Regions from separate parts of the Actinoplanes teichomyceticus ATCC 31121 genome, predicted to be linked through region 4. Evidence: riboswitches for the same ligand, from Rfam matches in the RefSeq annotation. Region 4 holds a riboswitch; each other region holds the start of a gene.

The links. A riboswitch is a leader RNA that binds a small molecule or an ion and turns the genes downstream of it on or off. The one in region 4 is predicted to bind cyclic di-AMP.
Region 1: linked by a shared signal. The riboswitch ahead of ACTEI_RS24055 (LysM peptidoglycan-binding domain-containing protein) and the one ahead of ACTEI_RS02475 (LysM peptidoglycan-binding domain-containing protein) in region 4 are both predicted to bind cyclic di-AMP.
Region 2: linked by a shared signal. The riboswitch ahead of ACTEI_RS01845 (coiled-coil domain-containing protein) and the one ahead of ACTEI_RS02475 (LysM peptidoglycan-binding domain-containing protein) in region 4 are both predicted to bind cyclic di-AMP.
Region 3: linked by a shared signal. The riboswitch ahead of ACTEI_RS08120 (C40 family peptidase) and the one ahead of ACTEI_RS02475 (LysM peptidoglycan-binding domain-containing protein) in region 4 are both predicted to bind cyclic di-AMP.

Annotation. Positions count from the first base shown of each region.
Region 1 covers NZ_CP023865.1:5,447,285-5,449,473, forward strand. The annotation lists gene ACTEI_RS24050 (family 43 glycosylhydrolase) at 1-681, opposite strand, end outside; cyclic di-AMP (ydaO/yuaA leader) riboswitch at 1,056-1,233, shown strand; gene ACTEI_RS24055 (LysM peptidoglycan-binding domain-containing protein) at 1,232-1,771, shown strand; gene ACTEI_RS24060 (hypothetical protein) at 1,791-2,189, opposite strand, start outside.
Region 2 covers NZ_CP023865.1:402,606-404,794, reverse strand. The annotation lists gene ACTEI_RS01850 (coiled-coil domain-containing protein) at 1-269, opposite strand, end outside; cyclic di-AMP (ydaO/yuaA leader) riboswitch at 275-411, opposite strand; cyclic di-AMP (ydaO/yuaA leader) riboswitch at 620-751, shown strand; gene ACTEI_RS01845 (coiled-coil domain-containing protein) at 757-1,791, shown strand; gene ACTEI_RS01840 (glycoside hydrolase family 12 protein) at 1,937-2,189, shown strand, end outside.
Region 3 covers NZ_CP023865.1:1,773,850-1,776,038, reverse strand. The annotation lists gene ACTEI_RS08120 (C40 family peptidase) at 692-1,279, opposite strand; gene ACTEI_RS38905 (hypothetical protein) at 1,311-1,436, shown strand; cyclic di-AMP (ydaO/yuaA leader) riboswitch at 1,529-1,656, opposite strand; gene ACTEI_RS08115 (Mur ligase family protein) at 2,122-2,189, shown strand, end outside.
Region 4 covers NZ_CP023865.1:544,022-546,210, forward strand. The annotation lists gene ACTEI_RS02465 (LysR family transcriptional regulator) at 1-86, opposite strand, end outside; gene ACTEI_RS02470 (YybH family protein) at 157-522, shown strand; gene ACTEI_RS02475 (LysM peptidoglycan-binding domain-containing protein) at 626-1,291, opposite strand; cyclic di-AMP (ydaO/yuaA leader) riboswitch at 1,293-1,473, opposite strand; gene ACTEI_RS02480 (saccharopine dehydrogenase family protein) at 1,805-2,189, shown strand, end outside.

The DNA.
Region 1 (2,189 bases), 3.4 Mb from region 4:
GGTGCCCTTGTTCACCCAGCCCTCGGTGAGGTTCGCCGTGGTGGTCCAGTGCTCGATGTACTTGGTGGTCTCGTTCTTGGTGAAGGCGTGCCAGGTGCTCCCGGATTTCACCACGAACGTGTCGATGTGGTTGGTGCCCAGGCCCCACATCTGCGCCGGGCCGCTCCAGCTGGTCAGGGCGGTGTTCTGCGCGGTGTAGACGTACGGCCGGAAGCAGAACGAGCAGCTGGTCGACGCGACGCTGGTGATCAGCTTGACGCTGCCGCCCTCGACGTAGAACTCCGGCGCCCAGGTGTAGTTCGCGCCGCTGACGCCGGCCGGGATGCTGGCGATGTTCGTCCAGCTGGTGAGGTTGGTGCTGGACGCGATGGAGAAGTAGGTGCTGTTGGTGGTCCACGACTGCACCGTGTAGGCGACGTAGTAGACGCCGTTGCGCTTGAGGATGCTCGGGTCGCGCAGCACCCCGGTGGGACCGTGGAAGTTGGTGTCGGTCAGCGTGCTGTAACTCGTGCCGCCGTTGGTCGACTGGTAGATCCAGAGTTCCTCGTCGGCGGCGGCGTCGCCCTTGAAGGTGGCGTAGATCAGTGTGGTGGCCGCCGCGGCGGGCTGGGGCAGGGCGAGCGCGCCGAGGAGCAGGGCGAGGACGGCGGTGACGGCGGTGCGGACGCGGGATCGGCTCATGCCGGCTCCTTCACGTGCTGTTAGCGCTAACAATTCAGCGCGGACGGGGATGGTTCGTACGCGAAACAGGGGGGATCTCGCCTGGAAGAGACCGATGGCGGCCATCCACGCGTAGAAGTTTCTGAATGATTGCGCTCAGGTTGCGGCGCTGTCAAGAACACGACTCCCGCCCCCGGCCCGGACCTCGGCACCCACGCCCGCGGCACCCGCGGGGCGCCCCCTCCCCGCCACTGTCCGACATGCCTGTCCTTTTAGGGCGCGAACAAGATCAAATCGGCTGATTAGCGTGAAGAACGTCACTATTCAGGGCGTAAAACTTGGTCGCGTCCCGGTCGGCGTGGTTACCGTTCGGAGCGTCCCGCGCTGCGGGCACTGTGGACGGACCGCCGAATCCTGCCGCCGTTCCACAGACGCGACTCGACGGCAGGAGCGGGGGACCCACGTTTTCCGGCGCGCTGGAACGAGCGCGCCTCGGGGTGAAGCCGCGTGAGACGGCCGGGCCACTCTGCCCGAACCCGACAGCTCACCTCGCAGGCGTGGAGGATCATTCATGTCTCGGATCGGAAGACGAACGCGCCTTGCTGCCCTCAGCCTGGTCGCCGCGGGTGTGACCGGAGCCGGCGTGCTGCTCGCGCCGGCCGCCCCGGCCAGCGCCGCCGGCGTCAACTGGGACCGGCTCGCGCGGTGCGAGTCCGGCGGCAGGTGGCACATCAACACCGGCAACGGGTACTACGGCGGCCTGCAGTTCAGCCGCAGCACCTGGAAGGCGTACGGCGGGACGAAGTACGCCCCGACCGCCGACCGGGCCAGCAAGGCCGAGCAGATCAAAATCGCCAAGAAGCTGTACGCCAAGCGGGGCCTGAGCCCGTGGCCGGTGTGCGGCAAGAAGGCCGGCGTGCGCCAGAAGGCGTCGCCGAAGAAGAAGGCCAAGGCCTCCGGCAAGACGTACGTGGTCAAGTCCGGTGACACCCTCGCCCGGATCGCCCGGAAGTACCACGTCAAGGGTGGCTGGCGCGCGCTCTACCAGCTCAACAAGAGCCGGCTGAAGAGCCCGACCATGATCTTCCCCGGTCAGCGCATCCGGCTCTGACCCACCGGCGCCGGCCGGGTCACCGCACTCCCAGCCAGCCCTTGAGGGCCTGCACGGTGTGCACGTCGAGGGGAAAGGTGACCCGGTCGTACCGGTCCCAGCGTTCCAGCGTCCACCAGTCCCGTTCCTGGCGCACGGTGACCTGCACGTTCGGCACGGCGTTGTGCCACACCGCGCCGCCCGGCGACACCCCGAACCGGCCACGGCCGAACACGCCCACCTTGGCCAGCCCGGAGCAGGCCGGGCAGCGGCCGTCGGGCGCCACACAGTCCCCGCAGACCGTGCCCTGGCAGAGGCGGCACGGCCGGACCGCGGCGGGGCAGGCGGCGCAGGTCGGGTTCAGGCAGTACACGCACCAGTCGAGGCGGCCGGTCACGTGGTGCTCACGGCAGGTCTGCACCTCGGTCAACGGCTCCCC
Region 2 (2,189 bases), 140 kb from region 4:
TCGAGCCGTTTCAGCTCGGCGGCGAGCCGGGTCTGCTGCTCCTTGGACGTCTTCAGCTTGGCCTTGGCCGTCACATAGCCCTTGGAGGCGTCGTCGAGCTTGTCGAGCAGGGTCTTGGTGCCGCCCTCACCGTCGTCGCCGGATTCTCCGGGCGCGGCGAGGGGGCGGGGCACCGCGGCGGCCGGCGAGGCGGCGCCCGCGAGCCCGCATGCGGCGACCAGCAGCGCGAGTACGGCCGCCCATCGTCGCCGCGCAGTCTCATGCTGCACTGGCAATTTCCTTCCGTCGGCCGCCGGCCGGGTTAGCTGACGGGTTCGGGACGAAGGAAATCCCTACCGCTGACGCGGATTCACCCCGGAAGAAATGTGGATCCCCGGCTCGCTCATGCGTGCGATTAGGCGGCGGTCCCCGGGTGGGAACCGGAACCGACCATACCCACTCGATCGAGGAATCGACAGTTCTCGTACCCATTGCGACGGGCCGGTCACGAGTCGTGATGCGATTACAGAAAGTCGTTGCCAGGTAACGCATTTGCTGGATTTCGGGGTCCTGATGCCGCGCCGTATCTCGGGTAAACTGACCGCCGGTCCTGCCAGGACGGCACCGCCCCCGAGTTGCCGGCAGGCCGCCGCTCAATCGCCGAAAGGCGAGCCGGGGAACCAGGTAGTTGGGGTGAATCCGCATTATGCGGTAGGGATAGCTTCCGTCCCGAACCCGTCAGCTAACCCGGTCGGCGGTGACTAGGAAGGATTGTTGATGACCGCACGTCCCCGCCGGTGGCTGATGCTTGCCCTGGCGCCGCTCGTGGCCACCACAATATTTGTGGCGCCGGTCACGCCGGCACACGCCGCTCCGGGCGGCAGCTCGTCGGCCCCCGCCGAGGGCGACGAGAGCGACGACCTCTCCGAGCAGATCGAGTCCACCAACCGCCGGTTCGTCAACGCCAAGGCGGCGGTCTCGGCCTCGAAGAAGAACCAGAAGGCGCTCGCCACCCAGATCAAGGCCGCGGAGCAGCGGCGGGACCAACTGGTTCCGGAGGTCAACCAGATCGCCCGCCAGCAGTACCAGATCGGCAACCTGAGTTCGCTGAGCTTCCTGCTCCGGGCCGACTCCTCCAGTGACTTCCTGGACAAGGCGGTCACCCTGGAGGAGATCAACAAGCTGCACGACGCGAAGCTGCACGAGCTCAACACCCTGCTCAAGAAGATCACCTCGGACAAGGCCCGGCTGGACGCCGAGGTCAGGAACGAGGAGCAGCAGCTCTCGGTGCAGAAGAAGCTGCGCGACTCGGCCCAGGACCAGCTTGAGCTGCTCGGCGGCAGCACCGGCATCAACAAGACCATCACCAACGGTTTCGTCGACGCGAAATCGGCGCGGGCGTTGCCGGCGCCGCGCAACTCCAGCGGCGGCTTCTCCCCGGAGAGCTGCAACCAAACCGACCCGACCACGAACGGTTGCATCACCAAGCGCACCCTGCACATGTACAAGGAAGTGCGCAAAGCCGGGTTCAACCTGTTCGTCGGCTGTCACCGCGACGGCGGCCCGTTCGAGCACCCCAAGGGCCGGGCGTGCGACTGGTCACTGCAGAAGACCGGGTTCTCGTCCGCGCACAACGACAAGATGATGAGGTACGGCAACGACCTCACGGCGTTCCTGGTGCGCAACGCCGACCGGCTCGGTATCTACTACGTGATCTGGTACAAGCAGATCTGGTTCCCGGCCACCGGCAACTGGCACGCCTACCACGGTCCGAGCGACCACACCGACCACGTGCACGTGTCGCTGCTGTAGCCGACGAGACGTACCGGGGAAGGCCGGGCGACGGGGGAAGACCACCCGCCGCCCGGCCTTCTTCTCATGTACGTCAATGTGTTGTAACGTCCGCTGGGAGCGCTCCCACATTTCCCGTTGGGTTCCCGGCCCAAGGAGCTGTCCAATGAGACGCACCCTCCGTTCCCTCACCGTCGCCGCCGCCGTCGTCCTCACGGCGCTGACCACGCTGGTTGTCACCCAGCCCGCCCAGGCCGACACGCGGATCTGCGAGCAGTACGGCGCGACCACCATCGGCGGCCGCTACGTCGTGATGAACAACCGCTGGGGCGGCACCGCAGAGCAGTGCATCAACGTCACCGGCACCGGCTTCGCCATCACCAGCCAGCAGAGCGTCGGCAACACCAGCGGCGCCCCGG
Region 3 (2,189 bases), 1.2 Mb from region 4:
CCGGCAGGTCCCGGTTGGGTTCCTCGGTCCTGCCACTGGGCCCCACTCTACTCCACTTCCCTCCACCTGCAACCCGAAAGCGGTCACTCGCGAGCCGTTCTCGCGGACGTAATCCCAGTTCACAGGCGGTGGCGCGGAGTGGAGGGGCAGCGCATGATCCACCAGGTCCGGTTTCCGACATGGGATAGGGGCGGGCGGAAAAGCCCCGGCAATCGAGCCCGGTGAACCCCTCGGGGAGGCGGGGTGGAGGACGCCGGGGAGGGAAGTGGAGGACGCGGAGGCGCGATCGGGAAGGACGCCGCGGCCCGGCGCCGCAGCGCGGCCCGGCGGCGCGGTCCGGCGGCGCGGTCCGGCGGCGCGGTCCGGCGGCGCGGTCCGGCGGCGCGGTCCGGCGGCGCGGTCCGGCGCGGCGGCGCGATCCGGCGCGGCGGCGCGATCCGGCGCGGCGACGACACAACGTGGCACGGCACGGCGCGATCCGGCGGCGCGGCGGGGTGCGACGGCACGGGCCGGTTCGGCATGGCCGGGTCCCGTACGGCAGGCGCGGAGCGGCACCGCGGCTCGGCGAGGGAAGACTGTGGAACCCAGGTGGAGCGACCCTCGACCCGTCACGGCACCCGGAACGCCAGTGGGGCGCGACCCGAACCGAGTCGCGCCCCACTGAGGGTGCTTCCTTACTTACCTGGCGCCATCAGGCGACCAGGCGGCGCACGACGTAGTTGCTGCCGTGAATCTTGCGCTTGCTGACCCGGGCGCCGGTGTGCGGCGAGTCGTACATGTAGCCGCCGCCGGCGTAGATTCCGGCGTGGTACCCGTACGACCCGGAGCGGAAGATGATCAGGTCACCGATCCGCTTGTTGCCCTTGCTGACGGCCTTGCCGTACTTCTGCTGGGAGTTGGCCTTGTGCGGCAGCTTCTTGCCGGCGGCCTTCTTGTAGACGTACATCGTGTAGCCGGAGCAGTCGAACCGCTTGGGCCCGGCGGCCGCGAACTTGTACAGCGCGCCCTTGTGCTTCTTGGCCTCGGCGATGACCTTGGCGCCGCTCGCCTTCACCGTGACCTTCAGACCCTTGGTGGCGGTCTGGGTGTAGGCGGCGCCGGTGAAGAGGGTCCGCACGTACGCGGTGGTCTTCGGGGCGGCCTTGAGGGTCACCGTCCCGTTGGCGTTGCGGACGGTCTCGGTGTCCCAGGTCACCCACTTGCCGTTGCGCAGGCCCTGGAGCCGTACGGTGCCCTTGGCGATCTTGCCGGTTCGCGGGTCGATGACCTTGGCGGTCACCCGGAGAGTGGAGCCCCAGGGGAGCTTCCGGGTGCTGAACTTGTTGCTCAGCCGGGGCTTCACCTTCGCGGCGGCGCTGGTCGTCGCCGTGGTGACGGCGGTGGTGACCGGCGTCGTGGTGGTGGCCGCCGTGGCGGGCGACGCGGCCACCAGCTGACCGGCGCAGAGGCAGAGACCCAGGGACAGTGCGACGGTACCGGCGCCGGACATGCGGCGGCCCCGGCTCGAACTGTGTTCGTGCACGGTAAGGAAATCCCTCCGGCACGCCTGCGAGGTTAGCTGTCGGGTTCGGGCGGGAAGGTTGCCCGGCCGCCGGAGCGGCTTCACCCCGAGGTCCGACCAGTGCGCCGCCGATGTTCGCTCGGCGCGGTGCGGACCGGGATTGGTTCCCCCGTCCCTGCCCCCGAATGCCTTGTCAGTCGATCCGGTGCTGCTGTCGTCGCACCCTCGGGCCCGGGGCAGGGCTCGGCGTGAGCCGTCCGGTGCGACCGGCGAGCGGTTGCCGCCGGTGAATCCTTGGTACCTGACTTCCCGCATGATCGTCAGGCGCGGTTTGGTCACGCTAAGTGACTGGCATATCGGATCATGTCCATTTTGTTACCTCGACAAGACAAATGCCATTACTCAAAGAAGTCGAGCAATTACTTTGGGTTCACATTAATGCGTGAACCAGAACACACAAAAACTCAGGTGGTAACCCGTTCGAGACTTCGGAACGTCGGCCACCGGCACAAACGTGGTCGGCCGTTCGGGCCATCGGGCGGGGGCCGGTGATCCAAGGCTTCCGGCAACTCGACGTAACCCTTGGTTCCGGTACCCTCGCTGGCGTGACGGACGGGAAGATGCCCCTGCGGGCCATAGTCGCGACCACCGCGTCGAAGACTGCGGCCGCGCTCTCCAGGGCCGCGGG
Region 4 (2,189 bases):
TGGGTGATGTGCACCCGTTCCGCGGCGCGCGTGAAGCTGCCGGTCTCGGCGACCGCGACGAAGTATTCGAGTTGCCGCAGATCCATGAGCGGCGATTGTAGTTCGCATAAAAACTATGCGTTGGACTTGTGCGGTGCGGCACGCGATGGTGGAGTCATGAGCGAGCGCGAGAAGGCCTACCGCCCCGAAGACCTGACCAGACTCTTCGTCGAGCGCGCCAACGCGAAGGACGCCGAGGGCCTCGCGGCGCTGTATGAGGAGGATGCCGTGATGGCGTTCCCACCCGGCCGGCAGACCGTCGGCCGCGCCGCGATCCAGAGCCTCTGGGCGCGGTTGCTGCCGAGCATGCCCCGGTTCGAGCCGGAGCCACCGCTGCCCACGCTGATCAGCGGTGATCTGGCGCTCACCTCGACCCCGCCGAAGGACGGCGCCGGAGCGCGGGCGCAGGTGGTCCGCCGCCAGCCCGACGGGACCTGGCTGCGGGTGCTCGACCAGCCGGAGTTCCTTCGGCCGGCGAGCTGATGCCGAGCACGGTGTCGCGCTCGCCGGGTTCGCAGGCGCTGGTCAGCCGGGTCGTTTCCCGGGGTCCCGCGTGCGGACCCCGGGAAGCCGCTGTGCCGCTGTCCTACAGGGCCAGGCGCTGACCCACCCGGAGATGGTTCGGGTTGCTCAGGCGGCTGGCGTTGGCGCGGTACAGAGCCCGCCACCCACCCTTGATGTGATAGCGGGCGGCGATGCCGGAGAGCGTGTCGCCGCGCTTAACGACGTAGGTGCGTGTCCCCTTCAGCGGGGTGGTGTAGGAGGCGAGGCGGTAAGGGCTCACCGAGCTGGTCCTGCGTGCCTTGGTGAGACCGCGCCGGCCGCAGGTGGGCCAGGCGCCGATCCCCTGGCTGCGCAGCACCCGTTCGGCGATGCGGATCTGCTCCTGCTTGGAGGCGAGGTTGGCGGTGGATCCGTACTTGCCGCCGCCGTGCGCACGCCAGGTGCTGCGGCTGAACTGCAGACCGCCGTAATAGCCGTTCCCGGTGTTGATCCGCCAGTTCCCGCCGGACTCGCACTTGGCGACGGCATCCCAGTTCACGTTCGGGGCGGCGGCGGCCGGTGCGGCCTCCACCGCCAGCAGCCCGACGGCGCCGGCCAGACCGGCGACCGTGAGACCGACGGCGCGCTGCAGCCGGTGCCGCGCCGGCTGGGGCTGCGTGGGTCGCGCCTGCGCGCTCCGGAAAAGGGCGCGCGGGGACCGGGCTCGCCGGGACAGGACACGACGAACCCGCTTGTTCAGGTGAAGCATGAAGTTTTCCCTCCACGCCTGCGAGGTGAGCTGTCGGGTTCGGGCCGAGGAGCCCGGCCGCACCAGGTGCGGCTTCACCCCGAGGCGCGCCCGGTGGGCGCGCCGAGGAACGTGTGGGTCCCCCGCTCCATGCCTGTGTGTTGTTGACCGTGACCAGCAGGCAGGACTCGGCGTTCCGGCCACGGTGCCCGCGATTGCGGACTGCTGACGGTAGCCACCACTGCGCGGAACTGACCAGGTCCGGAAGCGGGGCCGGTGACGTTGTTCTCACAAATTAGCCGCTTTGATCTTCCTTTGTGTGAATAACAGCGGGACTCCTTGGATGCTGGGCGCGCCTACCGCCGCCGCGGTCGGCCGTTGGAGGGAAAATTCCGGCCGTCGGCATAGCGGCGTCCGCAGTGGGTAAGCGAGGTCCGCCCGTTGGGGGATCAGGCTTCCGTGTCCGGGCGCCGACCGGGGCTCGGGGCCGCCACCTCTCGCGCCGCCACGGTCCGAGGTGCACAATCGGCGAGCATGAGCGATCGTTCACGTGAGTTCGAGGTGGTCGTCTACGGCGCCACCGGCTTCGTCGGCGCGCTGGTGGCCGAATACCTGGCCGGACACGCGCCGGCCGGCACCCGCATCGCCCTGGCCGGCCGCTCACCGGAGAAACTGGAAGCTGTCCGGTCCCGGCTGAACGTCGACTGGCCGGCCCTGGTCGCCGACGCCACCGACCCGGACGCGGTGGCCGCCCTGGCCGGACGGACACGTGTCGTCGTCACCACCGTCGGGCCGTACGCGAAATACGGCCGCGCCCTCGCGCACGCCTGCGCCGCAGCCGGCACCGACTACGCCGACCTCACCGGCGAGGTGCTGTTCGCCCGCGCCAGCATCGACGACAACCACGAGCTGGCCCGCC